DNA from 4 places in the Ensifer sp. EB106-05-01-XG146 genome. Region 4 is predicted to be linked to each of the others. Evidence: riboswitches for the same ligand, from Rfam matches in the RefSeq annotation. Region 4 holds a riboswitch; each other region holds the start of a gene.
What was found. Region 4 has a riboswitch for cobalamin ahead of bluB (5,6-dimethylbenzimidazole synthase). Riboswitches for the same ligand answer to the same signal wherever they lie in the genome.

Region 1 (7,259 bases), on a different contig from region 4:
GCTGAAGAGTTCGGCATAGTTCTCGAAGCCGACAAAGCGGAAGCTGCCGTAGCCGAGCTCGAAATCGGTGAAACCGAGAACGATCACCGCCGCGGTCGGTAAAAGGATGAAGAGGACGAGCAGCGTGATGGCCGGCAGCGCTAACAGCCAGGCAATGCGGGCCTCGCGGCGATCGGGATCGGTGGCCGCGGCACCGATCGCCGTCTGGGTCCGCAGCCGCTGCGCCGGCTGGGCACCGTCTCGCAGAGATGAATGCTGAGGCATTGCCTCCAGCCGATCTCCCCCCTTGTGGGGGAGATGCCCGGCAGGGCAGAGGGCGGTATCCACGCAATCCGCCGCCCCTGCCGCCGTATCCCGATTGGAACCCGCCTTAGCCATGGATCTTCTCCAGCGTCGCGGCGATAGCGACCCGCTCGGCCGGCAGCCGGGTGCCCTCGCCGTCGAACAGCATCGCCCGTTCCGGCATGAACTCGACGTCAACGGGCTGACCGATCGCGAGCGCCGCGGCCTCGGCAGGTGCTGACTTGGCAGTGACCACCTCGCCGATCGCATCGAGGCGGGCATGGACGATCACCTCAGAGCCGAGGAACTCCATACGCTCGACCCGCGCGCTCAATCGGCCGGCGCTTGCCGCATGGAAGCGCACGAATTCCGGGCGGATTGCGAGCTTCACTGAAGCATCCGGCGCCTGTCCGCGGCTTGCCAGAAGCACCAGATCGCCGAAGCGCACGATGCTCGCCGTATCCGTGCGGGTCTCCAGCACGTTGATCTTCGGCTGGCCGAGGAAGCGTGCGACCTCGATATGGGAGGGGTTGTCGTAGATCTCCTTCGGGGTCGCCAGTTGCAAGAGATTGCCGCCGATCATCACTGCCACTCGATCCGCCATCGACAGCGCTTCCGACTGGTCGTGGGTGACATAGAGCGTCGGCACGCCGGCGCGGCGGTGGAGATCGACGATCTCGCCGCGGGCGTGGACGCGCAGGTTGGCATCAAGATTGGAGAGCGGCTCGTCCATCAGGAAGACGGCCGGGCGGCGCACCATGGCGCGGGCGAGCGCCACGCGCTGGCGCTGGCCGCCGGACATCTGGCCGGGCTTGCGGTCGAGCAGGTGATCGATCTTCAGCGCCAGCGCCATTTCCTTGACCTGGCGCTGGATATCGCTGCGGATCTGCTTCTGCCCCGGCATCAGATTGCCGATCACAGGCAGGCGCTGCGCCGCTGTCAGCCGCCGCATCGCAAGCGGCACGGCGATGTTCTCGCCCGCCGTCAGGTGCGGATAGAGGGCATAGGACTGGAAGACCATCGCGACATTGCGATCGGCCGCGGCCATGCGCGCGACACTGCGGCCGCCGATGACGATCTCGCCGCCGTCGCCATGATCGAGACCGGCGACGATGCGCAACAGCGTGCTCTTGCCGCAGCCGGAAGGACCAACGAGCGCGATGAACTCACCCGCCTCCGCCTGCAGGCTAACCCCCTTCAGGATCGCGTTGCCGCCATAGGACTTGGTGATACCCTCTAGCGAAAGCACGCTCATTGCGCGGCCTCCACACGGACCGTCTTCTTGGCCGCCAGCGGGTAGACCTCTTCGACGATCGGATCGAGCAGGTGGCTGGTCAGTCCCGGCACCGCGATGATCTCGCTTTTGACGTTGACGTCGCTAAACTCGTGTACGACGGCGCCGACCAGCCGCTCGCCCGGCATCGGCCGTTCCAGCGTATCAATGATGAAGGAGGTCGGCGGCGCCCAGACGAGCGACGTCCCGGCGTGCTTGCCCGTCCAGGCCCAGTGCAGGTGGCCGCTTGCATGCAGCGCCACCTCGGCTTCGGCGAAAAGATCAAACAGGCGTTGGCGCTGGCGCGGACGGATGCCCCAGTAGCCGGTGTCGCCTTCGCCCGGATCGTCGACGAAGAGCGGCTTGTGGGCAAAGACGGCCACCCGGCGGCCGTCGCGGCTGAGCAACTGTTCCTCCAGCCAATTAAACTGCCTGTCTTCTTCTTCGTCCTCGAAGCCGATCAGCAGGCTGTTGAGGCCGAGCAGCCGCCAGTCGCCATGGTCGCGGCCCCAGTAGTCCGGACCGGCGAGCCGGCGCCAGCGGGCAAGCCGAACCGGATCCACCGGCTGGTGCGAACCCGGCAGATGGCCGACATCGTGATTGCCGGGAACGATCAGCACCGGCATCGAGAGCTGGCCGATCAGATCGAGCGAGAAGGTGATGTCGTCCTCGTGGTCGGCACCATCGATGGTGACGTCGCCGGTGTGGATGACGAGATCGGGTTTTACCGCCTCGATCCAGGCGCGAACCGGTTCCCAATTGCCATTGAAGTGGCTTTTGGCGGGGCTGAGATGGGTGTCGCTGATCTGGACGATTTTCATGGAAACGGGCCTCCGACGATGGCTTGCGGTATCCGCGTCGGAGGGCTGATACTTTCCTTCTCTGCGGTTGGCCGCAGTCTTTAGGGAGCCGCCATGTCAGTTTGGTAACAGCCGTTCTCAGCTGATTTTCAGTTTCTCCATGAAAGCGTCATCTTCAGAAGACCGACGGGCCGAGTAGGCCCCGTTGTGTCTCTACATTGCGCCGCGGTCGGTCCGACGCGACGCCGGACAGGATTGCTCCATCACGGTCGAAAGCATGGCGTTCGACGCATCGGCCTCGGCGACGACCCAGTCGCGAAAGGCCTGGATCTTCTTCTGCCGCCTGGTGCTTTGCGGATAGACGAGCCAATAGGCGCGGCCGTCGCGCACCACATGCTCGAACGGCCGGATGAGCCTGCCGCTCTTCAGTTCATCCATCAGGAAGGTCGAGACGGCAATCGCAATGCCGTGATCCGCAAGGATTGTGGCGACATCCATCGCCTGCACGTCGAAGATCAATTCGGTGCCATTGCTTGCCGGCGGCTCGACGCCGGTTTCGATCATCCACCGCCGCCACCAGCTGGCGTTGCCGAAACGCCGGACTCTCAGAACGTCCGCGGGCTCCTTGAGCTGGTACTTTTCCAGGAAGGATGGCGTGCAGACAGGCACGTAATCGAGCGGAAACAAGGGAAAGACATCGTTGCCCGGCCAGTCGCCGGCGCCGCTGCGCACCGCGAGATCGATGGCGTCACGTTTGAAATCGACCAACTCGGTCGACATGTGCACCCTGATGCTGATGTTGGGATGCGCGGTCTGAAACGACGCGAGGCGCTGACCGAGCCAGCTCGACACGACGGTTGGCAGCACCGAGATGTGCAGGTGATGTTCGGTCTTGTCGGCGATCTCCGAGAAAGCCGCCCCTAAGAGATCGATCGCTTCGGTCACCTTCGGCGCTAGCTGCCGCCCGGCGCCGGTCAATCGCACCTCGCGCGGAAGCCGAACGAACAGCGGCGCGCCGATGCGATCTTCCAACAGCCGGATCTGATAGCTGACGGCCGCCTGCGTCATGCCGAGCTCTTCGGCGGCGCGGGTGAAACTCAGGTGCCTGGCGGCGGCCTCAAAGGCGCGCACCGCACTCATGGGAGGAATCTTGCTCATGGAACTGAGATAAGCATTCTTTATGCCAGCATGCGAGAAATCGCTTTGCGCGAAACGGCAAAAACCCTCACTTTTTTTCGCGAACACACGCCCTTGAAAGAAGTGAGGATAGCAATGCTTAGCGCAGTGCGATCAACGATTTACCATGTCCTGAACTGGGCCGATAAGACCCTCAACCCTCCGGTTGCCATCGACACGTTCAACGAGTTCCAACTCCGGGATATCGGCCTGACGCGAGATCAAGAGCATATCCGCGCGCGCGTTGGCGACGCGGCGGATCCGTGGCAGTGGCCGGAGGAGGACGCTTCGACCAAACCGCAACCGTCCCGTGAGCGGAAAGCAATGGAAAGACCTCGTCCTGCCATTGTCTCGCCGCGGGCGGCGGCGGGAGAGAATAAAGACATAAGCATTTCTTTATGCGATTGACGAAAAGCTCGGGACAGGGCATTGTCGCCCCATCGTGGTTCTTCGCCCGCCTTTGGAGGGACGGAGCTAAGAGGGAATTCGGTGCGGCGCCAGACAAGCGCCCATGCCGGAGCTGCCCCCGCAACTGTAAGCGGAGAGCGGCCGTTCGAAGATGTCACTGAGGGAGACGCCTCGGGAAGACGGAACGGTCCGCGACGACCCGCAAGCCAGGAGACCTGCCGCGATGAACAACGTCCACGGGCGGGGTGTCCGATGAGGCGCGTTGAGGACGCGGGATCGCTCTCGCGCCGCGGCTGCGTCGCATTCAAGCCTTGCCCATAACCTTCGGGGTAAGGAAATGACCATCAAGACTGCCAATCTCGGTTTCCCGCGCATCGGCCGCCGTCGCGAATTGAAATTCGCGCTCGAACGCTATTGGGCCGGAAAGGCCAGCCGCGGCGAACTTCTCGATACCGGAGCCAAGCTCCGCGCTGAAAACTGGGCCGCGCAGAAAACGCGCGGCATCGACATCATCCCCTCCAACGACTTCTCCTTCTACGACCACGTGCTCGATGCCGCCGTGCTTGTCGGCGCAATCCCGCCGGCCTATGGCCGGACGGGCGGCCCGGTCGATCTCGACACCTATTTTGCCATGGCGCGCGGCTCGGCCGGAACGCCCTGCGCCGCCGGCTGCACCCATTCGGGAAGCAGCAGCGGCACTCCCGCGCTCGAAATGACAAAGTGGTTCGACACCAACTATCACTACATGGTGCCCGAGTTCGACAGGGATCAGCGCTTCGAGCTCACCCACAATCGGCCGCTGGAAGCCTTCCAGGAAGCTCAAGCCCTCGGCTATCGCACACGCCCGGTGCTCATCGGCCCGGTGACACTGCTGAAGCTCGGCAAATCGAAGGGCGGCGACTTCGATCCGGTCGATCTGATCGAACGGCTCCTGCCCGTTTACGTGAGGGTCCTGGCGGAGCTTGCTGACGCCGGCGCCGATTGGGTACAGATCGACGAGCCTTGCCTGGCGCTCGATCTCGCGGACAAGGTTCGTCGCGCCCTCGACCTCGCCTATCGCACGTTCGACACCGACGTGCCCGGACTCAAGATCATGCTGGCGACCTATTTCGGCTCGATCGGCGACAACACGGCAACGGCGTTGGCGCTGCCGGTCGATGGACTGCATGTCGATCTCGTGCGCGCGCCGCAGCAGATCGACACGCTCATCCAATCGGCTCCGGCGGACCGGGTCCTATCGCTCGGGGTCATCGACGGCCGCAACATCTGGCGGACCGATCTGGCCAGCCTGTTCCGCCGGCTGCAGCCTCTGACTTCGGCCCACGGCCGCGACCGCATCGAGCTCGCACCTTCATGCTCACTCCTGCACGTGCCGATCGATCTCGAGCTGGAGCGTGCGCTTGATCCGGAACTTTCCTCCTGGCTCGCCTTCGGTACGCAGAAACTCGACGAACTCAGCCTGCTTGCCAGCGCCTTCGAGCCGGGGCTTGCCATTTCCGAGCACGTTTTCGCCGCCTCGATCGCGTCCGCCCAGGCGAGGCTCACCTCACTCAGGATCCATGATCCTCTGGTCGCCGGGCGCTTGAAAGCGCTGACGGATGCGGACAGCGAGCGGCAGTCCCCGTTCGCGGGCCGCCGGGCACTGCAGGCGAAGAAGCTGTCATTGCCGCTCTTCCCGACAACGACGATCGGATCCTTCCCACAGACATCGGAGGTTCGGCAGGCCCGTTCACTGCATGCGAAAGGCGAACTCAGCTATGTCGACTACACCGCCTATCTTCGCCGAGAGACCGAAGTGGCGGTGCGCTGGCAGGAAGAGGTCGGCATCGACGTACTCGTTCACGGCGAGTTCGAGCGCAACGACATGGTGCAGTATTTTGGCGAGCAGCTCTCGGGCTACGCCTTCACCCAGAGCGGCTGGGTGCAGAGCTACGGATCGCGCTGCGTGCGTCCGCCTGTTATCTTCGGCGACGTTTCGCGACCAAACCCGATGACGGTCGAGTGGGCGACCTTCGCGCAGTCGCTGACCGATCGCCCGGTCAAGGGCATGCTGACGGGTCCGGTCACCATGCTGCTGTGGTCCTTCGTTCGTGACGACCTGCCACGTTCCGTGGTGTGCCGGCAGATCGCGCTAGCACTGCGCGATGAAGTGTCGGATCTCGAGGCGGCCGGCATCGCCATCATCCAGATCGACGAACCGGCACTGCGCGAAGGCCTGCCGCTGCGAAATGCCGATCGCAAGGCCTATCTCGACTGGGCGGTGGAGTGCTTCCGTCTCAGTGCAGCCGGGGTGGGCGATGCGACCCAGATCCACACCCATATGTGCTACTCCGAGTTCAACGACATCATGGCCGCAATCGCGGCGATGGACGCCGACGTCATGTCGATCGAGACGTCGCGATCGAAGATGGAACTGCTCGGCGCCTTCACCGACGAGGCCTATCCGAACGAGATCGGCCCGGGCGTCTACGACATCCATTCACCACGCGTGCCCGGCGTCGAGGAAATGGTGCATCTCATCGAAAAAGCGACCGAGGGCCTCACGCCGGACCAGATCTGGGTCAATCCCGATTGCGGACTGAAGACCAGGCGCTGGGAAGAGACGCGGCCGGCGCTCGTTAACATGGTCGCCGCCGCCCGCTCGCTTCGAGCGGCTTTTGCCGCCGATACGCGCGAAGCCGTCAAAGCATGACGGGGCAACACGAAGTCACGATGGCGCCGGGGGAAACCCCGGCGCCACAAACCCTGATCGACATCGTTTTTCCAGGCGATACCAATCACCATGGCACGCTCTTTGGTGGCGCCGCCCTCGCGTCGATGGACCGGATCGCTTTCATCGTCGCCACCCGCCACGCGCGCGTTCCCTTCGTCACCGCATCCTGCGACCGCATCGATTTTCGTGCGCCTGCGCGCATAGGTCAGATCGTCTGCTTCAGCGGCCGTCCGGTTCGTGTCGGGCGCCGCTCGATGGTGGTCGAGGTCGAGATGATCGCGGAAGACATCGCCACCGGCAGCCGCGCCCTTTGCAGCAGGGGCACCTTCACCATGGTCGCGATGCCCCGTGCCGATGAAACGGATTGGATGCTGCCGCCGCTCGATGTGGCAACGGACACGCCCGAAGAGGCGGGCACCCTACGCATGGTCGACATCGTCTTTCCCGGCCAGGCCAACAGCTTCGGCGCCATATGCGGTGGCAACGCCCTCGCGCATATGACGAAGGCCGCATTCGTCGTCGCGACGCGCCGGAGCCGCCGGGCGACCGTCCTTGCCTCCTGCACCGGTATGGACTTCAAGCACCGGATCATGATCGGTTCGATCAT
Region 2 (7,259 bases), 1.1 Mb from region 4:
ATCGGATGAGGACGAGGTACCGCCCGGGTTCATCGACGCCGCCGAGCGGCTTTCCGACCGGCTCGAAGCGGTCGACCGCGACGTCTTCGCACTGCAGGAACGCGCGCGTCTGCTGCATGAAGAGATCGACAGCAAGATCTCGTCGGAGACCAATCGGCATCTTTACATCCTGTCGCTGATGACCGCCTTCCTCCTGCCGCCGACGCTCGTCACCGGCTTCTTCGGCATGAACACCGGGGCGCTGCCCTTCGCCGACGGCACCGGCACGCTCTATGCGGCGTTGTTCATCGCACTCTCCATGGGCTTTGCCTGGTGGATTCTCCGGCGGATCGGCATTCTCTGAGACGCGGTTCGGAACCCTCCCCAGGCGTTCGGTGTTGTTTGGAGCGACGTCCCCGTAGACCGTGGAGATTGGAAACATGGCGCTCAAGCGAATGGACAACATAGGCATCGTCGTCGAAGACCTCGAAGAGACGGTCGATTTCTTCCGCGAACTTGGCCTTGAGCTCGAAGGGCGGGCGACGATCGACGGGGAATGGGCCGGGCGTGTCACCGGGCTCGGCGATCAGCATGTCGAAATTGCCATGATGCGCACGCCGGATGGCCACAGCAGGCTCGAGCTTTCCCGTTTCCTCGCGCCACCGGTCGTCGCCGATCACCGCACTGCCCCGGTCAATGCGCTTGGCTACCTCCGAGTCATGTTCGCGGTCGACGACGTCGACGAGACGGTTGAGCGGCTCCGCAAACGCGGCGCGCAGTTGGTCGGCGAAGTGGTCCAGTATAAGGACGCCTATCGGCTTTGCTATATCCGCGGTCCCGAGGGCCTGCTCATCGGGCTCGCCCAAGAACTTTAGCCACTGCAGGACAAGTTTTCGCCAGGCACGGCGCGATCATCGGCCAGGCCCATCGCTCGCAGTTATGGCGGCCTCATGTGATCCCAGGCGAAAAAGGGCCAGGAGCGGAAGCGCCCGGCCCTGCCTACCCTTTAACCATAGGGCGAATAGCACTGGCGGCGCGGGCCGCCATAGGGCTGATAGGTATTGTCGTAGGCCCGGTATGAGCGGTAGCGGTCGTAGCACCACTGCACATGGCGGCTGCCATAGACGGGGGCAGGACGCGTGTAGCGCGGCGGCTGGGCGATCGCTCCACCGATAATCACTCCGGTGCCGAAGGCTGCCATCGGATACCACCAGCCATTGTAGTAGCGATAGCCAGGGCGGCGGTAGTTATAACCGCGGTAGCCGTTGTAGTAGTAATAGCCGCCACGACGCTCCATGCCCGGTCGGCGATACTGGACGTTCTGTGCATCGCTCTGCCGCTCAAGGCGCGGCGGTGTCGGCGTGAAGGCCTGCGACGGGGCGGCCGACGTCGCCAGCACAGCCACCGCAACGGCCACGGAAAACCACCGGCTCATCCCGGACTTCAGCACGTTCTTCATAAAATCCCTCCATCACCGAACGCATTTTGCGCGGCCCGGTTTCGGGTTGCCGCGGCATTTCAACCTTTCCATGATTTCACCCGGACCGAGGCCGATACGGGGATGTCCCTCAGCCGGGAAATCCGAAATCGACCGATAACGCATAAGTCACCGGTTTTGTTCCATCTTCCGCCTCCTGCGGGATCAGGTGGCGCGGCCAGCACCCGTTGCTGCAGCAAGGCATTGCCGCATCGTCGACCAACGCCTTCCCGGCTGATCGTCAGATCGCGAACATGAAAGCAATTGCTTATATACAGCCACAGGTCGGTATACATTCGCGCGTCGCTCCCGCACAGTCCGCTCGGGGGCTGGGATTTACGATGCGTTAACGATACTGTCGGCAATCTCAGAGAATGGCAAAGCGGTGTATCTCCACGACAGGGATGATTCTGCGCCTCGCGACCTTCATCGGTCTGGCTTTCGCGGCGGCGATCGCACGCGCCGGTGAAATGGAGCCCTGGAAGACCAAGTCGAATGCCATCATCGTCGACGCCTATGAGATGAACAGCATCGACTGGGAAACGATGCTTGGCGACAAGCGCGTTTCCGGTTTCATCGCCAAGGCCTCCGACGGCCTGCCCGAAAGCTTCTCCTGCACCGGCGACCACAACGGCGACACCTTCAACCACTGCAAGACCATGTGGCGCAAATACGCCGTCAGCCGCGAGCTCTACCAGACCCGCCGGATGATTGCCCGTTCGCACGGGCTGCTGTGGGGTGCCTACCATCTTGCCCGCCCGGGCAATCCCGTCGACCAGGCGAACCATTTCCTCGATTACGCCGATCCGCGCGACGACGAGCTGATGGTGCTCGATCTCGAGGGCATCGATCCGGACAAGTACATGTCGCTGGAGGACGCCGCCATCTTCGCCGGGCACATCAAGACCCGGACCGGGCGCTACCCGATCCTCTATACCAACCACATCACCGCCAAATACATCGCCGCGCACCGGGCCAAACACCGGCTGCTGTCGCGCCTGCCGCTCTGGTACGCCCGTTACAAACCGGATATCCGCCAGGTTTTCCCGATGGGCAACTGGGACAGTTACGCGCTGTGGCAGTTCTCCTCGGGCATCAACTGCGGCAAGCGCCGCTGCCCCTACCGCGTGCCGGGAACGCTTGACGACATCGACGTGAATGTGGCGGCAATGTCGCCGCCGGCGCTGAAAGCGATCTGGGCACAGGGCGCCTTGCTGCCGGAAAAGCCACTGCCGCTGATGCTCGTCGCCCAAGCCGAGCGGGGAACGGGCATGCTGGCGGTGGCAAGGGCGACTGCGATGTTTAGCGAGCCGCTGCTCGTGAGCCGCGCCGACGCTACGAGCGGCGCCGGCAGCGGCGTCGACATGTTGGTGACCGGCTCGATCGATTTCGCCCGCCAGGAACGTGCCCTGCAGGTGGCGATCGCCGGCAATGATGCCGCCCAGGGCGCATGCTCCAAGACGGAGGCCGGCACCGACGCCCCGGCAAGCGTTTCCGCCAATCCGATCCCCTGCAACGCGCCCTAAAGCCTCTCGCTTGAAAAAGCATTCACGCGACAGGCACTAAGCGCTTGTTGTTATGCATGTCGTTGCCGCAAAACCGCTGCACACTTTTGCGCGACATCATTAAAGCCTTCAAGCTTCGATCTGGACGTCTCCGAGCGGTCGCGAGCAGCAGGCGAGGATGTAGCCCTCATCGATCTCGTCGTCGAGAATGCCGCCATTGTGGCTCATATCCACCTCGCCTGAGACCTTCATCACCCGGCAGGTGCCGCAGATGCCGCCTTCGCAGGCAGCGCCGATGCGCACGCCGTTGGCGCGCGCCGCCTGCAGGATCGTCTGGCCGGGCTTGGCCTCGATCTCCTTGCCGCTCATGGTGAAGGCGATCTTGGCGGCCTGGACCTCGCCCTCGTCACCGGCGCCGGCGCGCACGGCAATCTCTTCCGCCGCAGGTGCGGCGGCCGGCTGGAAGCTCTCCTCGTGGTAGCGGCCCATGTCGAAACCGGCCGATTTCAGCATCTCGCGCACGCCGCGCATGAACGGTTCGGGGCCGCAGCAGAAAACGGTGCGGTCCATGAAATCGGGCGCAAGCAGCGGCAGCTTGGCGCCATCAATGCGGCCGCGAAGCCCGTGCCAGCCGTGGCGTGCCTCATGTCCCTCGACGATGAAGCCGAGGTTCAGCCCGGACATCTGCGTCGCCAGAACCTCCAGCTCCGAACGGAACAGCAGGTCCTCCGGACGACGCGCGCAGGAGATGAAGGTCACATCCGTCTCCGGCACGCAGTCCGCCATCCAGCGCGTCATCGACATCATCGGCGTGATGCCGGAGCCGGCCGAGATAAACAGGTATTTGTCGCCGGGATGGCGGACGAAGCTGAAATCGCCAAGCGGGCCAAAGGCGCGGAGTTTCATTCCGGGCTTCAGGTGCTCGAACATCCAGCGGGTGCCGATGCTGTCTGACTGCGCCTTGACGGTCACGGCGATCGACAGCGGCCGCGAGGGCGTCGACGACAGGGTGTAGGTGCGCATCACTGGCTCGTCGGCGACGGGCAGTTCGAGGGTCACGAATTGCCCGGGCAGATAGCGAAACCAGGCGGGCTTTTCGGCCCGGAAGGTGAAGGTCATGACATCGGCGGTCTCGACGACCGCCGATGTGCATTCGAGCATCTGCTGCCGGTCGATCCAGACGTGGAGCGCGTCGAAATGGTGAAACGAAGAGGCCATCTGCATGTCAGGCGACCCTTGAAAGCGGAGCCGCGTCGCCGGCAAGGCGCTGCTCCATGAACTTGCAGTACCACTCGACGAACTGCATCACGCCACCCTCGTGCTCGGGCGAATAGGGACCGGGCTCATAGGCCGGTGAGCGGATGCCGAAGGCATTTTCCTCGACGATCTGACGGTCCTGGTCGTTGGTCTCGGTCCAGACATGCGTCAGTTCATCTAGATTGTAGTCGACGCCTTCGACCGCATCCTTGTTGACGAGCCACTTCGTCGTCACCTGAGTCAGTTCGGGCCCGAGCGGCAGCACCCGGAAGGTGATGGCGTGGTCGGCGAGCACATGGTTCCAGGTGGTGGGATAGTGGAACATCAAGAGCGTGCCGATCTGGCTCTGGGAGACGTCGGCGGACAGGGCCCGCCTGACGGCGCGGGCGCCCGACATGGTGTAGCTTTCGGCATTGTCGACAAGCGGCATGCGGGCGGCGCGGAACTGACCGGTCGGCGACATCTTAAATTCGCTCGGCAGGCCCTCGGCCTCGCACTTCGCCCAATGTTCGGCGATCACAGGATCATCCTTGGCGCCCTGCACCCCGGTCGCCGTCGGCGCCTCAGGATAGGTGCGGCAGAGTTCCGGATGATTGGCGGCGCAATGGTAGCATTCGCGGTTGTTTTCCCAGACGAGCTTCCAGTTGCCCTTCTCGATGATGGTGCTTTCGAACGCGACCTTGGTTTCGCCGAGCCGATGCGGCGCAAGATAGGGCAAGGCCATGTCGCGGAACGTCGTGAAATCCATCGGCTTTTCCGACAGGTTGATGAAGATGTAGCCGCCGACCGTTTCGCAATGGATCGGCTTCAGACTGTGGGCGGCCTTGTCGAAATCCTCTCCCATCTGCCGGGCAAAGAGCAGCGAGCCGTCGAGTTCGTAGGTCCACTGGTGATAGGGACAGACAAGCTTTGCCGACGAGCCTTTCGCCTGCGTGCAGACGCGCGAGCCGCGGTGGCGGCAGGAATTGTGCAGCGCCCGGATGGCGCCCTGGCGGTCGCGGGTGATGACAACGGGGTAGTCGCCGACCTGGACGGTGAAGTAATTGCCGGCCCGCGGGATCTCGCAGTCATGGCCGATAAACAGCCAATCCTTGTACCAGATGTTTTCCAGATCCTGCCTGTAGTAGTCGGGATCGATGTAAAAGGCCCGGTCGAGGCTGTAGCCGTCCTGCCTGCCCTTCAGCTTTCGAAGCATATCGTTTCTGGTGTCCATGTCCTGTCCTCATGCGCCATGTTTCGGAGAGGCAGGACAGGAACCCGCACGGGCGCACGCCCATGCGTTTGAGGCTCCGATCCGGCTGCCCGCCGCAACCCGTTACGGTTATGTCCGTCAAGGCTGGTTTCCGGGCTCAGGAGCCGTCCTTTCGGACCTGCCCGGCGCCTTCCCGGACGAACCGTCCAGTGGCCTTTGCCGAGGTTTTCGCTCCACCACCGTTGCGGGGGCAGCGCCGGGATTTGACCGGCTTCCCAATTCTCCATCTTCCCTTCGAAGACGGCACCTTGAGTAAGGATATGTAATCGCGGAAGTCACCTTGGCAGCTGCCCGATAGCGACATCCAATTCCAGAATGACGACACGGAAAAAACCGCCACAAAAGGCCACCGTCTTAGAATTTTTACATTGCAAACATATAGATAGATCACATCTTGGGCAATTGCCGACTTTTGCGGCGCGGTCGGCGCAGATGCGGGAGGGCTTCGCCCGTTTGCGACATCGCGTCAGATAGAGAACGCTAATGATGCAGCCAGGACGAAATCATTCATTAACCATGAGCCGCTAGCCTAGCCGGCGGACGAGAGAGGTCCTGCAGGCAGGCAGATGGCGCGCTGACGATCATGGCAAAGTTGAGATACTACGACGCGACAGCCGAGAAGCTGCCGACAATCCCGCCGAAGGTGGCGGTTCATACCGAATTCCTGCGCACGGGCCGGATCAACCGCAGGCAATGGTTGCCGAGCGAACGCCGGTATTTGAGCTATGAGGAAGTCGCAGACAGGACGGGCAAGAAGCTCAGCACCGCCGGCGACACGACCCATAAGCGGATCAACGGGTTCCACAACTCGATCCAGTTCCCGAAGATGATCTTCCACCGCACGCTCGTCGGCCGGCCGCATCTCGGCTACTGTCACGTGACGGCGGCGCGTACGCCGGTTACTCCCTCCAAGGACATCACCTGGTCCTTCTACTTCGCCAACTTCTTCTGCAACCTGGGCGACGAGACGCATTTTTTCGAGAGTATCCAGCCCGGCTATTCACGCATGTACTTCGCCGTCGCCATCGAACCGGGCGCCCAAGCCGGGCAAATGGTCATCAACCGCAACTTTCGTGACAACGGGCTGCTGTTTCGCACAGATGATCCCAAGGTCGCGCTGAAAAACGTACTGATGCTTGGCGCCAAGGATGACGCGTTGCGTCGCATCATTCGCAGCCTCTGAGCCGAACCGGTTCCTTCAAAGAAAATCGTTCTGTTTTTCCGGTGCGTCCGTTAAGGAAGCGTCGGAAAGGAAACGGCATGGCTGAGATCATCGACACGGATAGAGAACCGGACCGCGCGATCGCGCGCGCCTGCGCCGTTCTTGCCGAAGGCGAGCCGGTCGCCATTCCGACCGAGACGGTCTACGGCCTTGCCGCCGACGCTACCAATCCCGATGCGATCAGTCGCATCTACGAGATGAAGGGGCGCCCGCGCTTCAATCCGCTGATCTCGCATGTTTCCGACATGGCGATGGCCGAAGCCCATGTGCATTTCGATCCGATTTCGAGGCAGCTGGCCGAAGCCTTCTGGCCCGGCCCGCTGACGCTGATCCTTCGGCAGCGCGCCGACAGCACGGTTCATGCGCTGGCGTCCGCCGGCCTCGACACGCTCGGCATCCGCATGCCCGACGGTTTCTCGCGCCGGGTAATCGCTCACTTCGGGCGACCACTGGCCGCGCCCAGTGCCAATACGTCGGGCAAAATCAGCCCGACCAGTGCGGTCCATGTGGAAGCCGATCTCGGCGACAAACTGAAGCTGATCCTCGACGCCGGCCAGGCCCAAATCG
Region 3 (7,259 bases), 740 kb from region 4:
CGACCGGCTTCGGCCTTTCCTGCTATCCCATCGGCGTCGAGCGCGGCTGGCTCTCGCGCAGCGATGCCGCGCGGCGGGTGGCGACGACGCTGCGCTTCCTTGTCCAAAGCCCGCAGTCCCGCCACCGGCAGGCGACCGGCTATCGCGGCTTCTACCATCACTTCCTCGACATGCGGACCGGCGAGCGCACCTGGCAGAGCGAGCTTTCGACCGTCGATACGGCGCTGCTGATCGCCGGCTGCCTGACCGCCTCTGCATATTTTTCCGGTAGGGATGCGGACGAATGCGAGATCCGCGCTCTTGCCGATCGGCTCTATGCGCGGGTGGACTGGCGCTGGGCGCTCAATCGGGGCGACACGCTGACGATGGGCTGGCGGCCGCCGGGGCGGTTCTTGAAGCATCGCTGGCGGGGTTACAGCGAAGCGCTGCTGCTCTATGTGCTGGCACTCGGCGCGCCCGACCATTCGATCGAACCGGAGCACTATGCGGCCTTTGCCGAGGGCCATGACTGGATCCCGGTCGACGGCCGGCCGCATCTGCATGCGGCCCCACTCTTCATCCATCTCTTTCCGCAGGCCTGGCTCGATCTACGCGGGCTTTCCGACCGGCCGATGCGGGAGCGGGGGACGGATTATTTCGAGAATACCCGACGCGCCATTGCCTTGCAGCGGGACCATGCGCGCTCCAATCCCGGCGGTTTTGCCGGATATGGCGAGGACCTGTGGGGCCTGAGCGCCTGCCATGCGCCCCGCGGCCGGCTGCGGCTTGCGGATGGGCGCCAGCAGCGGCTTTTCGGCTATGTGAACCGCGGCGCACCCTACGGCCTTGATGACGGCACGCTGGTGCCCTGGGCGCCGCTTGCCTGCCTGCCGTTCGAGCCGGATGCGGCGCAGGCCTCCCTCGTGCATATGGCAGACAGTTATCCGGGACTTCTGAGCGAAGGGCGCTTTCCCGGCGGCTTCAACCCGAGCCTGGCCGCCGGCGCAGGCCCGGAGGGCTGGATCGATGCGCGGGTCGTCGGTCTTGACCAGGGCCTCGTTGTCATGATGATCGAGAACTGGCAAAGCGGCCTTAGCTGGGCACTGATGCGCAGCATGCCGGCGATCCGCCTCGGCCTTGAACGGGCGGGCTTCGACGGTGGCTGGCTGCAGGAGGGGGAAGGCGCGTGTGGTAATCCGCCCGCATCCTGCGCCAGAGGATGAGAATGGACGACGGAGACGGCATGCGCTTGAACGACCACCGGCCGACAGCGGAGACCGCGGCGTTTGCGCCGCAGGCGCTGGCCGTCGCCGACCATCTGCGTACCCAGTTTCCCGAGGCTGCCGTCTCGCTCGGGCCGGCGGCCAGTGATTTCAGCGCGCCGGGCGACTTCTGGGCTGCGGGCAGCGCTGGCCTCGAGGCGGGGCTCGCCTATCAGGATTTCTTTGGGGTCGGCATGACCGACCGGATCCGGGCGGCGCATCTGATCGCCTTCTATAGCCGCCAGCTGAGCGTGGTCCTTGGCGCGTTCCATCTCGGCGCCGGGTTGCAGGCGGAGGTGGCCGGCATTCGTTTCGAGGATTGGACGCGGCTTCACCGTGGCGTCGAAATCGCGGGCAAGCGCTATCATTTTCGCCTGCATCCGCCGGCCACGGAGCGCCAGGGTGGCGAAGGCGTCAGCGCATTCGAACAGGGCTTCATCGCCCATCTGGCACCCGTCGTTGCGGTTCTGAAAGCGCGAGCAGGGCTGTCGAGCGGGGCGCAATGGCGGCTCGCGGCCGATGCCCTGGCCGGCGCGTTCCTGGAAATCGGCCGCGCGATCGGCGACGAGGCGCGCGGCATGGCCGAGGCGCTGGCGATCGTCAAACGACCGGGTTCGCGGCTCTACTCAGAGGAGCTCTGCTACGAGCAGATCGCGGCTCTCGATCCGGCAAGCGGCGCTGAGCTGTCGCGCCAGTATCGGATCCGTTGCGGCTGCTGTCTCTACTTCAAGACGGAAGGGGGCAGTTTCTGCGACACTTGCGTGCTGCTGGAGCCGGAAGATCGCCGCGCGCGGCTGGCGGCGCATCTCATGCAAAACGGCGGGACCTGAACCCCGCCGTCGCTTTGCTGACGATCTGTGATCAGTGATCACTGTGCCTTGACGAAGCGCTCGTTGATGAAGCCGGAGACGACGCCGAGCACGATCCAGAAGGCAAGCGTGGTGGCGAGTGCGGCAACCGCAAACTCGGCGCCGAGCACGGCCGGAACGTTGCTGGTGATATCGAGCGGCTGCGGCGCACCGTAGACATGGGGTGCTGCGATCAGCACCAGGCCTGCGACCTTGGAGACGATCTCCTCGCGCAGGACGACGAGATAGAGGCCGACGGCGGAGAGCGCCACGGTCACCAGCCACCAGGTCTGGCGGTCGCCGAGTTCGGCTGCCGGAAATCCCGGCAGTTCCGGCGGCAGACCGATCGCCGGCAGCATGTGCACGGCAAGCCAGCCGCAGGCGCCCCACAGCGCGCCGTTCCTGAGCGTGATCGGGTAGCCGATCACCAGGCTGACGCCGGCGAGCAGCAGGCCGAAGCCGGAACCTGTGACGAGGTTCGCCATCAGCGTGCCGGAGAAGCGGCTCATGCCGAACATGATGCCGCCTTCCTCATGCTCGCCCTCATGGGCATAGGCCGGGGTGATCGGCGACAAAGCGTCGAGGAAAGCGCCGAACGGCGACACGGCTTTGAGCGACGAATGCTGGTCGTGGTTTTCTGCGGCCGGCTGTGCCGCACCCGGCTGGGCGGCGGGCTGTTCGGTAGCGGCCGGTGCCTCGCCTTCGAATTCTTCTGCATGCAGGATCAGCGGTGTGACGCGCAGTTCCTGGGCGCCGGTCATGAAGACACCGGCAATCAATCCAGCCACGATCGCGGCCAGAAGCGTTCTGACAATCATCTTGAAATCCCTCGATAACGACAAAAGCCACGCCCTATGGCGTGGTCCTCGAGCCTTCCCATTTTCCCTATGCTGCGGATGGCCTTCGCGCGCCGGAAAAACCGGGATGCACGCAGCCCTCCATCCGGCTCGGGCCGGATGCGTTCAGGTCCGCAGATTGTTCGATGCGGAACGTTGTTCACGTTCCGGCGCATCGGTCAGTGGCAGGGGAAGCCGTAGGAGTGGCGGGTGTCGTGCGCCGTGTCGTGCAGCACTGCCGAGTTGGCAAGGCCGGCGCCAAAGACGAGGAATGCGCCGATGAAGAGCGCGATGACGCCAGCGGTCAGACGATCGCTGAGGGAGAGCGGGGTGCTCGAAATGGTAGACGTAGCCATGACAACCTCCGTGATGGCATCGGGAAATTCCCGGTTGGGCCCTATGCCCGTATCGAGTGGCAGGTTTCCTGGCTCACGGCGTTGGGCTCGATGCCCTCGATCTGCCTCGCCTTCCCAGCTCGGCCGCCCTCTCGCGGTCTTGCCAGTGGCTTCTTCCGGATCGCTCCGGAACGGTGGATCGACGTCGCTCTACAGTCGCGGGGTCGGCCGTGATTTGAATGCCCAGCTTGGGTCCATCCGTCACATTCCCGTTTACTCCCGAAACACGTTCGCGTCCCGGGAACCAATCGATCCCAGATGATTAGGATTGTGTCATGGAGTTGTCAATTGAGTGCGCGCCGCCGCGCGGTCCATCCGCGACAAAATCCTTGACGGTCATGCGTTTGTAGGCTTCGACGATCTGGTCACCCTCGGCCCGGTCGACCGAGACTGCAAGTCGCATGGTGCAGTCGCCGAGATGCATGATCAGGAAGGCGGCGCTGTCGATCTCTTCGCGCGGCGTCTCCGGCACAAGGCGGGCCCAGACATCGGCAAGCAGCTTTCCGCCGGCGCGGCTTTGCGCAAGATCGATCTCGCGCAGCGCCTTGTCGGCTTGCATCGCCGACCAGATGTCGCGCATGACCGGCTCGGCGAGGAACATGTCGTAGTAGATGTCGAACAGCAGCGAGAAGGCGTCGCGCAGTTCGGCTATCGACGTGACCTTGGCCAGTTCGGCCGCGATGCACTCGTTGCAGACCGCATTGTAGCGCTCGGCCAGCGTGCGCACGATTGCCGCCTTGTCGGGGAAGTACTGATACAGCGATCCGATCGAAATCCCAGCCTTTTCAGCGACTTCGCTCATGCGCATGGCGTCGCTGCCCTTCTCCTGGATGAGCGCCGTCGCGCAGGCAAGGATCTGCTCGACGCGCTCGCGGCTGCGCTTCTGGCTCGGCGTCCGGCGCAGCGCACGCTCGTCGTCGGCGGGAAGCGTGGCGGGACTTGCATCTGGAATCATGAGTAATGCTCACATTTTGACTTGACTCCTAAAATACGAGGATTTATCACATTTGCAAATGTGAGAGATGCTCATGTTTGTTGATGGAACCTCAGGAGGAAACGATGTCTCGGAAAGTCACACTGGTTTTGGGCGGTACCGGCAAGACGGGGCGGCGGGTGGCCGATCGCCTTCGGGAGCGGGGCATAGCGGTCCGCATCGGCGCCCGTTCGGCGTCGCCTTCCTTCGATTGGACGGATGAGGCGACCTGGACGCCCGCCCTTGAAAATGTCGATCGCATCTATGTCTGCTACCAGCCCGATCTGGCGGTGCCGGGCGCCGTCGACGTCATCGACCGGTTCTCGAGCCTTGCCGTTCGCTCCGGCATCAAGCGGCTGGTGCTCCTGTCGGGCCGCGGCGAGGACGAGGCGGAAGCCTCCGAGCGTGCGCTGCAGGCCTCCGGCGCCGACTGGACGGTCATCCGGGGCAGCTGGTTCTTCGAGAACTTCGACGAAGGCTTCCTGGCCGACGGCGTGGTGAGTGGTTCGGTCTTCCTGCCGGTGGACGAGGTCACCGAGCCCTTCGTCAGTTGCGACGACATTGCCGACGTGGCGGTTGAGGCCCTTCTGGACGATGCGCATATCGGCAAGGTCTATGCCTTGACCGGCCCGCGCCTGATGACCTTTGCCCAGGCCGTCGCCGAGATCGCCGCGGCCGCCAACCGTCGGATCTCTTATCAGGCCATTCCGGTTTCCGACTTCGCAGCGCATCTCAAGGCGGACGGCGTGCCGGATGACTATGTCGAACTCATCCGCTATCTCTTCACCTCGGTGCTCGACGGGCGCAATTCCAGCATGACGTCCGATGTCGAGCGCGTGCTTGGGCGGCGTCCGCGCGACTTTGCCGATTACGCCCGGGAAACCGCAGCAACTGGTGTTTGGAGTCTTGCCGCATGATCCCGCTGATCCCCGCTCTGGCGTTTGCCGCCGCGATCGGTTCCGGCCTGATGGCCGGGCTTTTCTTCATCTTCTCGGTCTGCATCATGCAGGCCCTGTCGCGGCTGCCGCCGGAGCAGGGGATCGCCGCGATGAACGCCATCAATGTCGTGATCCAGAACCCGATCTTCCTCAGCGCCTTCATGGGCACGGCGCTGCTCGCCCTGGCGCTCGTCGTCGTCGCCTTCATCTCGGGCGGCGAGGGCAGGTGGTGGCTTGCCGCCGGTGGCATTGCCTATGTCGTTGGCGTACTGCTGGTGACCATTGTCTTCAACGTGCCGATGAATGACGCGCTCGCCGCGGCAGCCCCCGGTCAGGCGGCGACCGATCTCTGGCATGAGCGCTATCTGACCGATTGGGTCTGGTGGAACCACGTGCGCACATGGGCCTCGATCGGCGCGCTGGCGTTTTTCGTTCTCGGTTTCGCCCGCACCTGACGAAAAGCGCCGGCAAGTCGATCCTTGCCGGCGCCTGCACGCGTCCTGACCTTCAAGCCCATCCCGCCGTCAGGGCTTCGGAATACGCGCGTCGTATTGCGCTTCAAGGTCGGCAAACTTGCTCCAGGAGGCTGCCGGCTTTTCGCCTTCGAGCAGAGCTCGCAAAATGTCGAGGTGTACGTGCCAGCCGGCGGAGAAGCTGGTCATGACCGCGCGGTCGGCGATGCGCTTATGGGTGACGACGAGCAGCACCTTGTCGCCGCGGGGGCTGAGCTCGAAGCGGACCTCCGACGGGGTGCCGGTCTCTTCGTTCCAGGTATAGGCCAGTAGTCGTGGCGGCTCCCAGGCGAGCACGTGGCCGTAATTGCGCACCTCGCCGGCGTGCTCGGCGTATTTCTGCGGTGGCCGATCGTCCTCCGTCGTCAGTTCCGAATGGCGGAAGACGTGCTCGACCTCGGCCCCTTCCTTCGATCCGATCGTTCCGGACGCCATCCAGAGCCGGCGCTTGCTTTCCTCCGTCAGATAGGACCAGACCCGCTCGATCGGGCCGGGAAGCAGGCGCTCGATGCGCACCGCGTCCGGTGCGACGACACGGCCGTAGTCGGCGCCGGCAAAGGCTGTGGCAGACGAAGTCATGGCTTTTCCTCCGGATCAGTTTGGATTGTGGCGTCTTCGACGAGAAGCAGCGCCTCGAGTGCGTCGATGCGGGTGCGCCAGAAGGCTTCGTAGTGGCGCATCCATTCCATGCCTGCATGCATCGGCGCGGCATCGAGCCGGCACACATGCGTGCGACCTTTCACTTCGCGGCGCACCAGACCTGCTCCTTCCAGCACCTTGATGTGCTTCGATGCCGCGGCCAGCGAGATCGAGAACGGCGCCGCAAGCTCACCCACCAGTCTTTCGCCCTGCGAAAGGTCCTGGAGCATGGCGCGCCGCGTCGGGTCCGAAAGCGCGTGAAACACGGCATCGAGATGTGCGTTCTGATATTCAACCATATTGTTGAATATCCTCTCGGTCGACCTAATTGTCAACCGTTCGGTTGAATTTAAAAGTATCGCGAAAAGAGACCACGCCGCGGTGGGTCGTCGTGGAGGCGCCGTCCCGTCCAGGCGGCAAGCGCATCGGCAAGATCGTCGGTCGGCACCATCTGGGCAAACTGTTCGCTTTCGACCAACAGCCCCTCGGCGATCGACATGTTGAGGCCGCGGGTGACGGCGGTGATAATCGAGCGCACTGCAAGCGGGGAGTAGCCCATGATGCGTTTTGCCAGGTCACGGGCGGCCGACATCAGTTCCTCATGAGCGACGACATGGTTGACGAGCCCCAGCTCCAGCGCGCGATCGGCCAAGAAATCCTCGCCTGTCAGCAGCAGTTCAAGCGCGCGCTTGCGGCCGGCGAGCCGCGGCAGGCGCTGGGTGCCGCCGAAGGTCGGCGGCATGCCGAGCTTGATTTCCGGTTTGGCAAAACGCGCCCGGTCGCTGGCAACAGCGAGATGCACCGCTTCGGTGATCTCGCAGCCGCCGCCATAAGCAAGCCCGTTGACGGCAGCGATGACCGGCTTCGGAAAGGCTTC
Region 4 (7,259 bases):
CCGGTGCTCATGGTCGCCGTTCGGCCGGTCACGCCGAAAATGACGCGCGAGATCGCGGCACGGCTGGGTATTCGCGGGCTGGCCTTTGTTCCGCTCAACGAGCGGCCTGCAGGCAGTGCCTATGCGTCTGTCGGGCGCTGCTCCGATTCGTCCTGTCTCGTGGCCGCCTGGGTGCCGAAATCGCCCGGTGGGTTCGTCCGCGCGGAGCTGTTGCCGAGCGTCATTATCATGGCGATCGTCGCAGCACTGCTGATGGCCTTCGTGGCGCTGCGGTTCTCGACGCTCTTTGCCGCCCTGCAGCAGAGCGAGGCGCTGAACCGGCACCTTGCCAAGCACGATCGCCTGACGGGGCTGATGAACCGCAGCGGCTTCGACGATATGCTGGCGGCAGCCCTGTTGCGGGCATCGACGCATCCGTTCACGCTCGTCTATGCCGACCTCGATGAATTCAAGGAGGTCAACGACCGCCACGGCCACGCCGCCGGCGATGCCGTGCTGGTGGCCATGGCCGAACGCTTTCGCAACCGGGCTGGCCCGAAGGGCACGGTCGCGCGGCTTGGCGGTGACGAATTCGCGGTCATTCTCGGCGATTGCAGCGAGGCCGACGCCCGCAGCCTGACGGCCGGCCTGATCGCCGACGCGCAGACGCCGGTCGCTTTCGAGGGCCAAATGCTCGTTGTCGGCGGCAGCGCCGGCATCGCCTTTGCGCCGCGGCATGGCCTGACGGCACGCCAGTTGCTGCTGGCTGCGGACGAAGCGCTCTATCTGGCCAAGCGGCGCGGCCGCAACCGCTTCGAAACGGCGGACGACATGGTGTTACCGGCCGAAAAGAACGACGGCCAGTCGGCGGCCTGAACGTTACCCGCGGATCGGCAGCAGCGTTACTCCGGGACATTGTAGGGCGTGATCACCACCACGGCGGAGAGCTGCGGGCCGATTGCCGGCGCCTGGGCGCCGGGCCGCAGCATCATCGTGCGAAAGGCGGTGCGCGCATCGGTCCTGAGGTCGTGATGCAGCACGAAGTGAATGCGCCGTTCCCGCAACAGCGCCAGATTGTCCTCGTCGAGATCATGGGCGATGTAGAGCGCGCAGTGACGTTCGAGGCGCTCGAAGGCTGCAAGGACGGAGCGGTTGCCGCCACCGATCGAATAGGCCGCGTTGATATCGGGATTGGCCGAGAGCGCCGCGTGAGCCAGGCGGCCGGTTTCGCTGTCGCGGCCGTGGCCTTCGCTGATCTCGACGATCCGGATTGCCGGATAGCGCTCGCGCAACACCCGGCGAAAGCCGATCTCGCGTTCCTCCTCACCACGAAAGCGGCCGCTCGAAAGGGTCACCAGCACAGTTGCCGGCGCGCCGGAAAAGCGCTCCCCGAGGAGGTAGGCGGCCGTTTCGCCCGCCGCCCGGTTGTCGGCGCCGGCATAGGCCGTCCGCTGGGAATGGGGCAGGTCGGTTACCAGCGTCACGACGGGCGTGCCGCCCATCTCGAAACGGGCGACTGCGGCGACGATCTCGGGCACGTCCGGCGCCTTCAACACCAGGCCGTCGGTCCCGCGCAGCCGGATTCGGTCGAGCAGTTGCACGATCTCCTGTGGGCGCATCGTCTCGGCGAAGTGGAACCGGCAGCGAAAGACGGTGGGCGCGAAGGTCATCGCCTCGCTCTCGAAGGCGCGACGCACCGCATCGGTGAAGCGTTGCGGCGACTCCATGACGATATCGATCGCAAACTTGCGCCCCTGGATGTCGAGGCCGGCCTGCTGCTTCTCCAATTCCTCGATGGCTGCGCGAACCCGGGCCTCCGTCTGGCGGCGCACGCCCGGCCGCTCGTTGAGCACGCGATCGACGGTCGCGGTGCTGAGCCCGGCCTGAAAGGCGATGTCCTTGACCAGAAACGGATGGGCCATCGCCTTGCTCTCCTGATGGATTTTTGATGGATTCTTGCTCTATATCATGTTTTGCCGCCGCCTATAGTCGTGTTCATCAGGATGTTCCAGAGGAGGAAACGCGATGAAGACCGACAACAAAGCGCGCCAGCGGATCGACCGCGTCTGGCTCACCGAAGAGGCTTGCGATCTCGAATCGTTCCGGGCGGAAGTCGAACGCCAAACCAGCCTGTCCGACTACCCCCATGCTTCCGGCTGCGAAAAGAATATCCTGATCTATGACAGCGCCGCGCTGATTGCGGCGTGCGGCGATGCCGAGGCGCGGCGTTCTGTTCTGGCGGAGATCTGCGAGGTACTGGCGACCGGGCCTGGCGTGGCGGTTTTCAAGCGCGCCTTTGCCGATACGACAGCAATCGACGTCGCAAGCGGGGTCTTTGACGCTATCATCGAAGAGCAACATCGCAGCAACAGCGGCGGCGGCGATCACTTCGCCAAACCCGGCGCCAATGACCGCATCTGGAACTCGCTGGAAAAGCACTGCCTGAACGCGCCGGAGAATTTCGCCTCCTATTACGGCAATGCCGTCATAGCGCTCGTCAGCGAGGCTTGGCTCGGGCCGAACTACCAGATGACGGCGCAGGTCAATCGCGTCAATCCTGGCGGTGCGGCGCAATCGGCGCACCGGGATTATCACCTCGGCTTCCAGACCGCGGCCGTGATCGAGCAGTATCCGGCGCATGTGCACAAGCTTTCACCGGTGCTGACGCTGCAGGGGGCGGTTGCCCATTGCGACATGCCGCTCGAAAGCGGACCGACGCTGTTCTTGCCCTATAGCCAAACCTATGTGCCGGGCTATCTGGCGCTCAACCGGCCGGAATTCCGCGCCTATTTCGACGCACACCACGTGCAGCTTCCCCTTGAAAAGGGCGACGTTGTCTTCTTCAACCCGGCGCTCTTCCATGCCGCCGGCACCAACCACTCCCGGGATATCCGCCGCGTGGCCAACCTGCTGCAGGTGTCTTCGGCCTTCGGTCGCGCAATGGAAACCGTTGACCGACTGACCATGAGCGCGACGCTCTATCCGGCCTTGCGGGCCTTGCTGGCGGGCGGGACGCTGACGCAGGCGGAAGCGGCCAACGCGATCTCCTCCTGTGCCGAGGGCTATTCGTTCCCCACCAATCTCGACCGGGATCCGCCACTCGGCGGGTTGGCGCCGAAGACGCAGGCGCAGTTGATGCGCGAGGCTCTCACTGCGGGGACGGGCGAACAAGAGTTTCTCTCGGTGCTGGAGGCGCAGGCGAAGCGCAAGCTGAGCTGACGAGCGAGTTACAATTTGACAGGCTCCCGGTGTGTTTCAGCCGGGAGCCGCAGCCGTTTCAAACGATCATTTCCGAGGGAGGAATTCGATGAGTGGACAATTGCAAGGCAAGATCGCCATCGTCACCGGTGGTACGCAGGGACTGGGCGCGACGATTGCTGGCCTTTTCGCCGAGCGCGGCGCTGAAGGCATCGTCATCTGCGGCCGCAACGCCGCCAAGGGGCGGGCGAAGGCCGAGCAGATCGGCAAGGCAAGCGGCGCGAAAGTCGTCTATGTCGAGGCCGATCTGGAAAAAGTAGAGGACGCCCGCAAGGTGGTCGCCGCTTGCGACGCGGAATTCGGACGGGTCGATGCGCTGGTCAACGCCGCAGCTATCACCGACCGTGGCACGATCCTCGACACCACGCCCGAACTCTTCGACCGCATGTTCGCGACCAATGTGCGCGCGCCGTTCTTCCTGATGCAGGAGGCGGTGAAGATCATGCGGCGGGAGAAGACCGAGGGCACGATCGTCAACATCGGCTCGATGTCGGCGATGGCCGGCCAGCCGTTCATTGCCGCCTATTGTTCGTCGAAAGGCGCGCTCGAAACGCTGACCAAAAACACGGCCTATGCGCTTCTTCGCAACCGCATTCGCGTCAACGGGCTGAATATCGGCTGGATGGCGTCCGAAGGCGAAGACCGCATCCAGCGCGAGTTTCATGGCGCGGCTGCCGATTGGCTCGAAAAGGTGGCGGCCGACCAGCCTTTCGGTCGGCTCGTCGATCCGGCTGAAGTGGCGCGGGCCTGCGCCTATCTGTCGTCGGCCGAGTCCGGGCTGATAACCGGATCGGTGATTTGCTTCGATCAGTCGGTCTGGGGCGCCTATGACGACTCGCCGCATCCGGTCGCTCCGCTTTGAGGCGGAGGCAAACGACTAAGCTCGACAGTAGCCGGCGGAAAGTGGCGCGCCATGTCTCGACCGGGTTGGCGCGCTTGTCTTTCTCAAACGGCTGTGCACTTAGTGCCGTCGTCAGGTGCCCGCGAAAGCGGGAGAATCGGGAATCCGGTGTCATTCCGGAACGTGCCCAACGCTGTGACGGGGACGATCGCCTCTAAGAGAGCCTTGAGTTGATTCAAGGTTTTGCCACTGGATCTTCAATCGATCTGGGAAGGCGAGGTGATCGGTTGAACCGAAGTCAGAAGACCGGCCTGGCGAGATAGACCGAACCCCGCGTGGACGGCGGGAGGTTTTCGCATTGTTGGGGATCGAACGATGCTGACTGAACCGAAGGGCGGCCTTGCGGCTGCCGGCGCCTTTTCGCTGCCAGAGCGGGAGGCCGTCTACCGTGCCATCGAGACACGTCGCGACGTGCGCGATGAATTCCTGCCCGCGCCATTGCCGGATGATCTGATCGGGCGCCTGCTGGCCGCTGCGCACAGCGCCCCGTCCGTGGGCTTCATGCAGCCGTGGAACTTCGTGCTGGTGCGGGCGGAAGAAACGCGTGAGCGCGTCTGGCAGGCGTTTCGCCGCGCCAATGACGAGGCCGCGCTGATGTTCGAGGCGGAACAACAGGCCAAGTACCGTGCGCTGAAGCTGGAAGGCATCCGCAAGGCGCCGCTCAGCATCTGTGTCACCTGCGACCGCACGCGCGGCGGTGCCGTCGTACTCGGGCGCACCCACAATCCGCAGATGGACGTCTATTCCACCGTCTGCGCCGTGCAAAACCTCTGGCTTGCGGCGCGGGCCGAAGGGGTGGGCGTCGGCTGGGTGAGCATTTTCCACGAGGCCGAGATCAAGGCGATTCTCGGCATCCCAGATCATATCGAGATCGTTGCCTGGCTCTGCCTCGGCTATGTCGATCGCCTCTATCAGCAGCCGGAACTCGCCGTGAAGGGCTGGCGCCAGCGCCTGCCGCTCGACGAGCTGGTTTTCGAAGACGGATGGGGACGCAGCAAGGAGAAGGCGTAAGGCCTCGTCCGATCAATTCTGGACCGGCTGATAGGCCGGTCCCTTCGGATGCTTGAGGTCGATGGCGGTTTCTTCCTGCGGCAGGTAGGTCGGGCCGACGACGCGAACCTTGTTCTTCGACGGATCGTAAGGCCGCTCTTCGGCCGGCGCCTTGGCGGTATTGCTCGCCGCTTCCGGCTTCTTGGTCTCGATGACGATGATCGACGACTGGTCGTCACCGATCTTCGTTCCGTTTGCCTTCGGTGTGGTCGAGGCGGTCTGGGGTATCTGGCAGCCGCACTGGCCGGGTTTTCCGACGGCGCGGGTGCGATAGGCAAAGGCGTTGGGCATTTCGGTATAGGGACGGCCGGTCACGGCCGAGACCATCTTGTCGCTCTCTTCCGTGTTGAGGTCGTGAAAATAGAGCTCGGTCTCAGCCCCCGGGCAGCGCGCCCGACAGGCCTGCTCGTCGCGCGGGAAATCGGCCGGCGTCGCATCCGAAGAAACCGGGAAAAAGGCGCCGTCGCAGGTGCGCACGCACATGGTTCTGAGCGTGCCGCTATAGTAGCGCTCCTGCGGCGCGTAGCCGTCTTCGCCTCGGCCGAGCATCGGGCCGTAGGCGTCTTCCGGCGGCAGGTCGGCAACGATGTTGCGGTGGCTTTCCGGCACGTCCGGTTCCACGCTTGCGAACTCCTCGCGGTCGCCATAGCAACCGTTGATCTCCAGCGCGGCGAGGATGCGTCGCCGGCTGTCGTCGCTGCCGCCGGCGACGATCTGCTCGCGCTCGGACTTCAGCATGCGCAGATTGTCTTCCATCTCGGCGATCAGGCTGTTGAGGCCGTAGCAAGTGTCGGGGTCGCCGCCGTCGAAGCCAATGGCGTTGCCGCCACTGCAACCCGCGCGGCGGCGGTCGTTCTTTGCCCGCCGCAGCTCGATATTCTGCCGCGAGATCGCGCTTGCGTAGTCGCGCGCATCGGCATTGCTGGCGACGTAGTCAGGCAGTTGCACGAGCCGCGCGTTCAGTCGGTCGCAGGCCGTCGATGCCAGTGACGGACCGGCACCGATCACAACCAGAGGCACAAGGGCCGCAGCGACGTGTTTCATGCGCGTGAACACGGGCGAAAGTCTCTTCCTGTTGCCAGGTCGGCGCCGACCTTCTGCGGGTGGCTGCCAGCGGCATTCCTGTTTCGCCTCCATCATAGAGCTTGTCGGTGATCGTGCAACGACAAGCGACGGTTTGCGTTAACAGCGCAGATCGACTGATGCGCTTAGGCGGCGCGGGCGGTTTCCAGCGACATCGGACGTTCGAGCACGGTACCTTCGATGGCAGCGACCGCCTTCATCCGCGTGAGCAGATCCGGCGTTACTTCCCAGGCGACGGCAACCGCGAAAACGGAGCCGATGCGATGCGGTTCGGCGATACGCTCGCCCGGGCATCCCATGCGCCGGAACATGCGCTCCAGGAACACATCCGTCACCGTGACGATGTGGCTGATGCCGGAAGCAAGGCCCAGCTCGCCGACGCCGCACATCAGTTCGGCGGCCGCGACCGTCACCTGGTTCGAGGCGCGGTCCTGCGAGATCTCGGGCTCGATGCAGAAGCGGCTGGATTCCCAGACCGAAGCGCTGCGGATTTCCGGATTATCGCCGAGCAGGATCGGGAAGGTATCGTCCAGCATGTTTGGGCCGAGTGTCGGCAGGAGGCGAAGCGCGCCGCGCAGCCGGCCGGTATCGGGCGCATAGGACAGGACGTAGAGCGGGTTTGCCTGGTCGTAGTTGTCGATTTCCCAGTCGCCTTCGGTCTGCACGTCCCATTTCAGGAAGTCGTGGAAGACGCGCTTGCGCAACCGGAACATGTCGTCGACGGCCGCCGGGTGTTGTGCGCGGGTCTTTCCGTTCAGGATCCTGATCATCGTTTTCTCCATCCGAGTTTGGGGATGGGGCGATGCTGTCAGGCTCGCGGCGGTTGCGTAACTGTCGCTAGCGACAGTTCAAATGCGCGATATTTGCCACTAGATTTCGAGGGGTTTCGGTGGAGGCGTATTGTCGGGTGTCAAACGGAGGGTATCAGAGCGTGTCGTACGGCCTGTGCCACAGCCTGAGTGTTGGAAACGACATTCAGCTTGCGTCG

Region 1: linked by a shared signal. The riboswitch ahead of metE (5-methyltetrahydropteroyltriglutamate--homocysteine S-methyltransferase) and the one ahead of bluB (5,6-dimethylbenzimidazole synthase) in region 4 are both predicted to bind cobalamin.
Region 2: linked by a shared signal. The riboswitch ahead of AC3WVQ_RS02605 (aromatic ring-hydroxylating oxygenase subunit alpha) and the one ahead of bluB (5,6-dimethylbenzimidazole synthase) in region 4 are both predicted to bind cobalamin.
Region 3: linked by a shared signal. The riboswitch ahead of AC3WVQ_RS12150 (CbtB domain-containing protein) and the one ahead of bluB (5,6-dimethylbenzimidazole synthase) in region 4 are both predicted to bind cobalamin.

The regions. Positions count from the first base shown of each region.
Region 1 covers NZ_JBYTDX010000002.1:1,592,579-1,599,837, forward strand. The annotation lists gene AC3WVQ_RS27355 (carbohydrate ABC transporter permease) at 1-264, opposite strand, end outside; gene AC3WVQ_RS27360 (ABC transporter ATP-binding protein) at 371-1,537, opposite strand; gene AC3WVQ_RS27365 (metallophosphoesterase family protein) at 1,534-2,376, opposite strand; gene AC3WVQ_RS27370 (LysR substrate-binding domain-containing protein) at 2,569-3,495, opposite strand; gene AC3WVQ_RS27375 (hypothetical protein) at 3,559-3,939, shown strand; cobalamin riboswitch at 3,958-4,176, shown strand; gene metE (5-methyltetrahydropteroyltriglutamate--homocysteine S-methyltransferase) at 4,277-6,631, shown strand; gene AC3WVQ_RS27385 (acyl-CoA thioesterase) at 6,628-7,259, shown strand, end outside.
Region 2 covers NZ_JBYTDX010000001.1:559,503-566,761, reverse strand. The annotation lists gene AC3WVQ_RS02635 (transporter) at 1-343, shown strand, start outside; gene AC3WVQ_RS02630 (VOC family protein) at 420-854, shown strand; gene AC3WVQ_RS02625 (BA14K family protein) at 986-1,414, opposite strand; gene AC3WVQ_RS02620 (hypothetical protein) at 1,498-1,752, opposite strand; partial or broken gene AC3WVQ_RS02615 (glycoside hydrolase family 25 protein) at 1,831-2,868, shown strand; gene AC3WVQ_RS02610 (FAD-binding oxidoreductase) at 3,091-4,185, opposite strand; gene AC3WVQ_RS02605 (aromatic ring-hydroxylating oxygenase subunit alpha) at 4,187-5,431, opposite strand; cobalamin riboswitch at 5,536-5,736, opposite strand; gene AC3WVQ_RS02600 (DUF6656 family protein) at 6,054-6,653, shown strand; gene AC3WVQ_RS02595 (L-threonylcarbamoyladenylate synthase) at 6,731-7,259, shown strand, end outside.
Region 3 covers NZ_JBYTDX010000001.1:2,449,370-2,456,628, reverse strand. The annotation lists gene AC3WVQ_RS12165 (glucoamylase family protein) at 1-1,202, shown strand, start outside; gene AC3WVQ_RS12160 (ferric iron reductase) at 1,205-2,071, shown strand; gene AC3WVQ_RS12155 (CbtA family protein) at 2,110-2,907, opposite strand; gene AC3WVQ_RS12150 (CbtB domain-containing protein) at 3,105-3,281, opposite strand; cobalamin riboswitch at 3,323-3,584, opposite strand; gene AC3WVQ_RS12145 (TetR/AcrR family transcriptional regulator) at 3,583-4,275, opposite strand; gene AC3WVQ_RS12140 (NAD(P)H-binding protein) at 4,380-5,210, shown strand; gene AC3WVQ_RS12135 (anthrone oxygenase family protein) at 5,207-5,686, shown strand; gene AC3WVQ_RS12130 (SRPBCC family protein) at 5,756-6,322, opposite strand; gene AC3WVQ_RS12125 (ArsR/SmtB family transcription factor) at 6,319-6,681, opposite strand; gene AC3WVQ_RS12120 (crotonase/enoyl-CoA hydratase family protein) at 6,732-7,259, opposite strand, start outside.
Region 4 covers NZ_JBYTDX010000001.1:1,704,995-1,712,253, reverse strand. The annotation lists gene AC3WVQ_RS08415 (diguanylate cyclase domain-containing protein) at 1-855, shown strand, start outside; gene AC3WVQ_RS08410 (LacI family DNA-binding transcriptional regulator) at 882-1,901, opposite strand; gene AC3WVQ_RS08405 (phytanoyl-CoA dioxygenase family protein) at 2,005-3,198, shown strand; gene AC3WVQ_RS08400 (SDR family oxidoreductase) at 3,287-4,099, shown strand; cobalamin riboswitch at 4,196-4,407, shown strand; gene bluB (5,6-dimethylbenzimidazole synthase) at 4,454-5,149, shown strand; gene AC3WVQ_RS08390 (DUF2865 domain-containing protein) at 5,162-6,232, opposite strand; gene AC3WVQ_RS08385 (acyl-homoserine-lactone synthase) at 6,397-7,041, opposite strand; gene AC3WVQ_RS08380 (helix-turn-helix transcriptional regulator) at 7,182-7,259, opposite strand, start outside.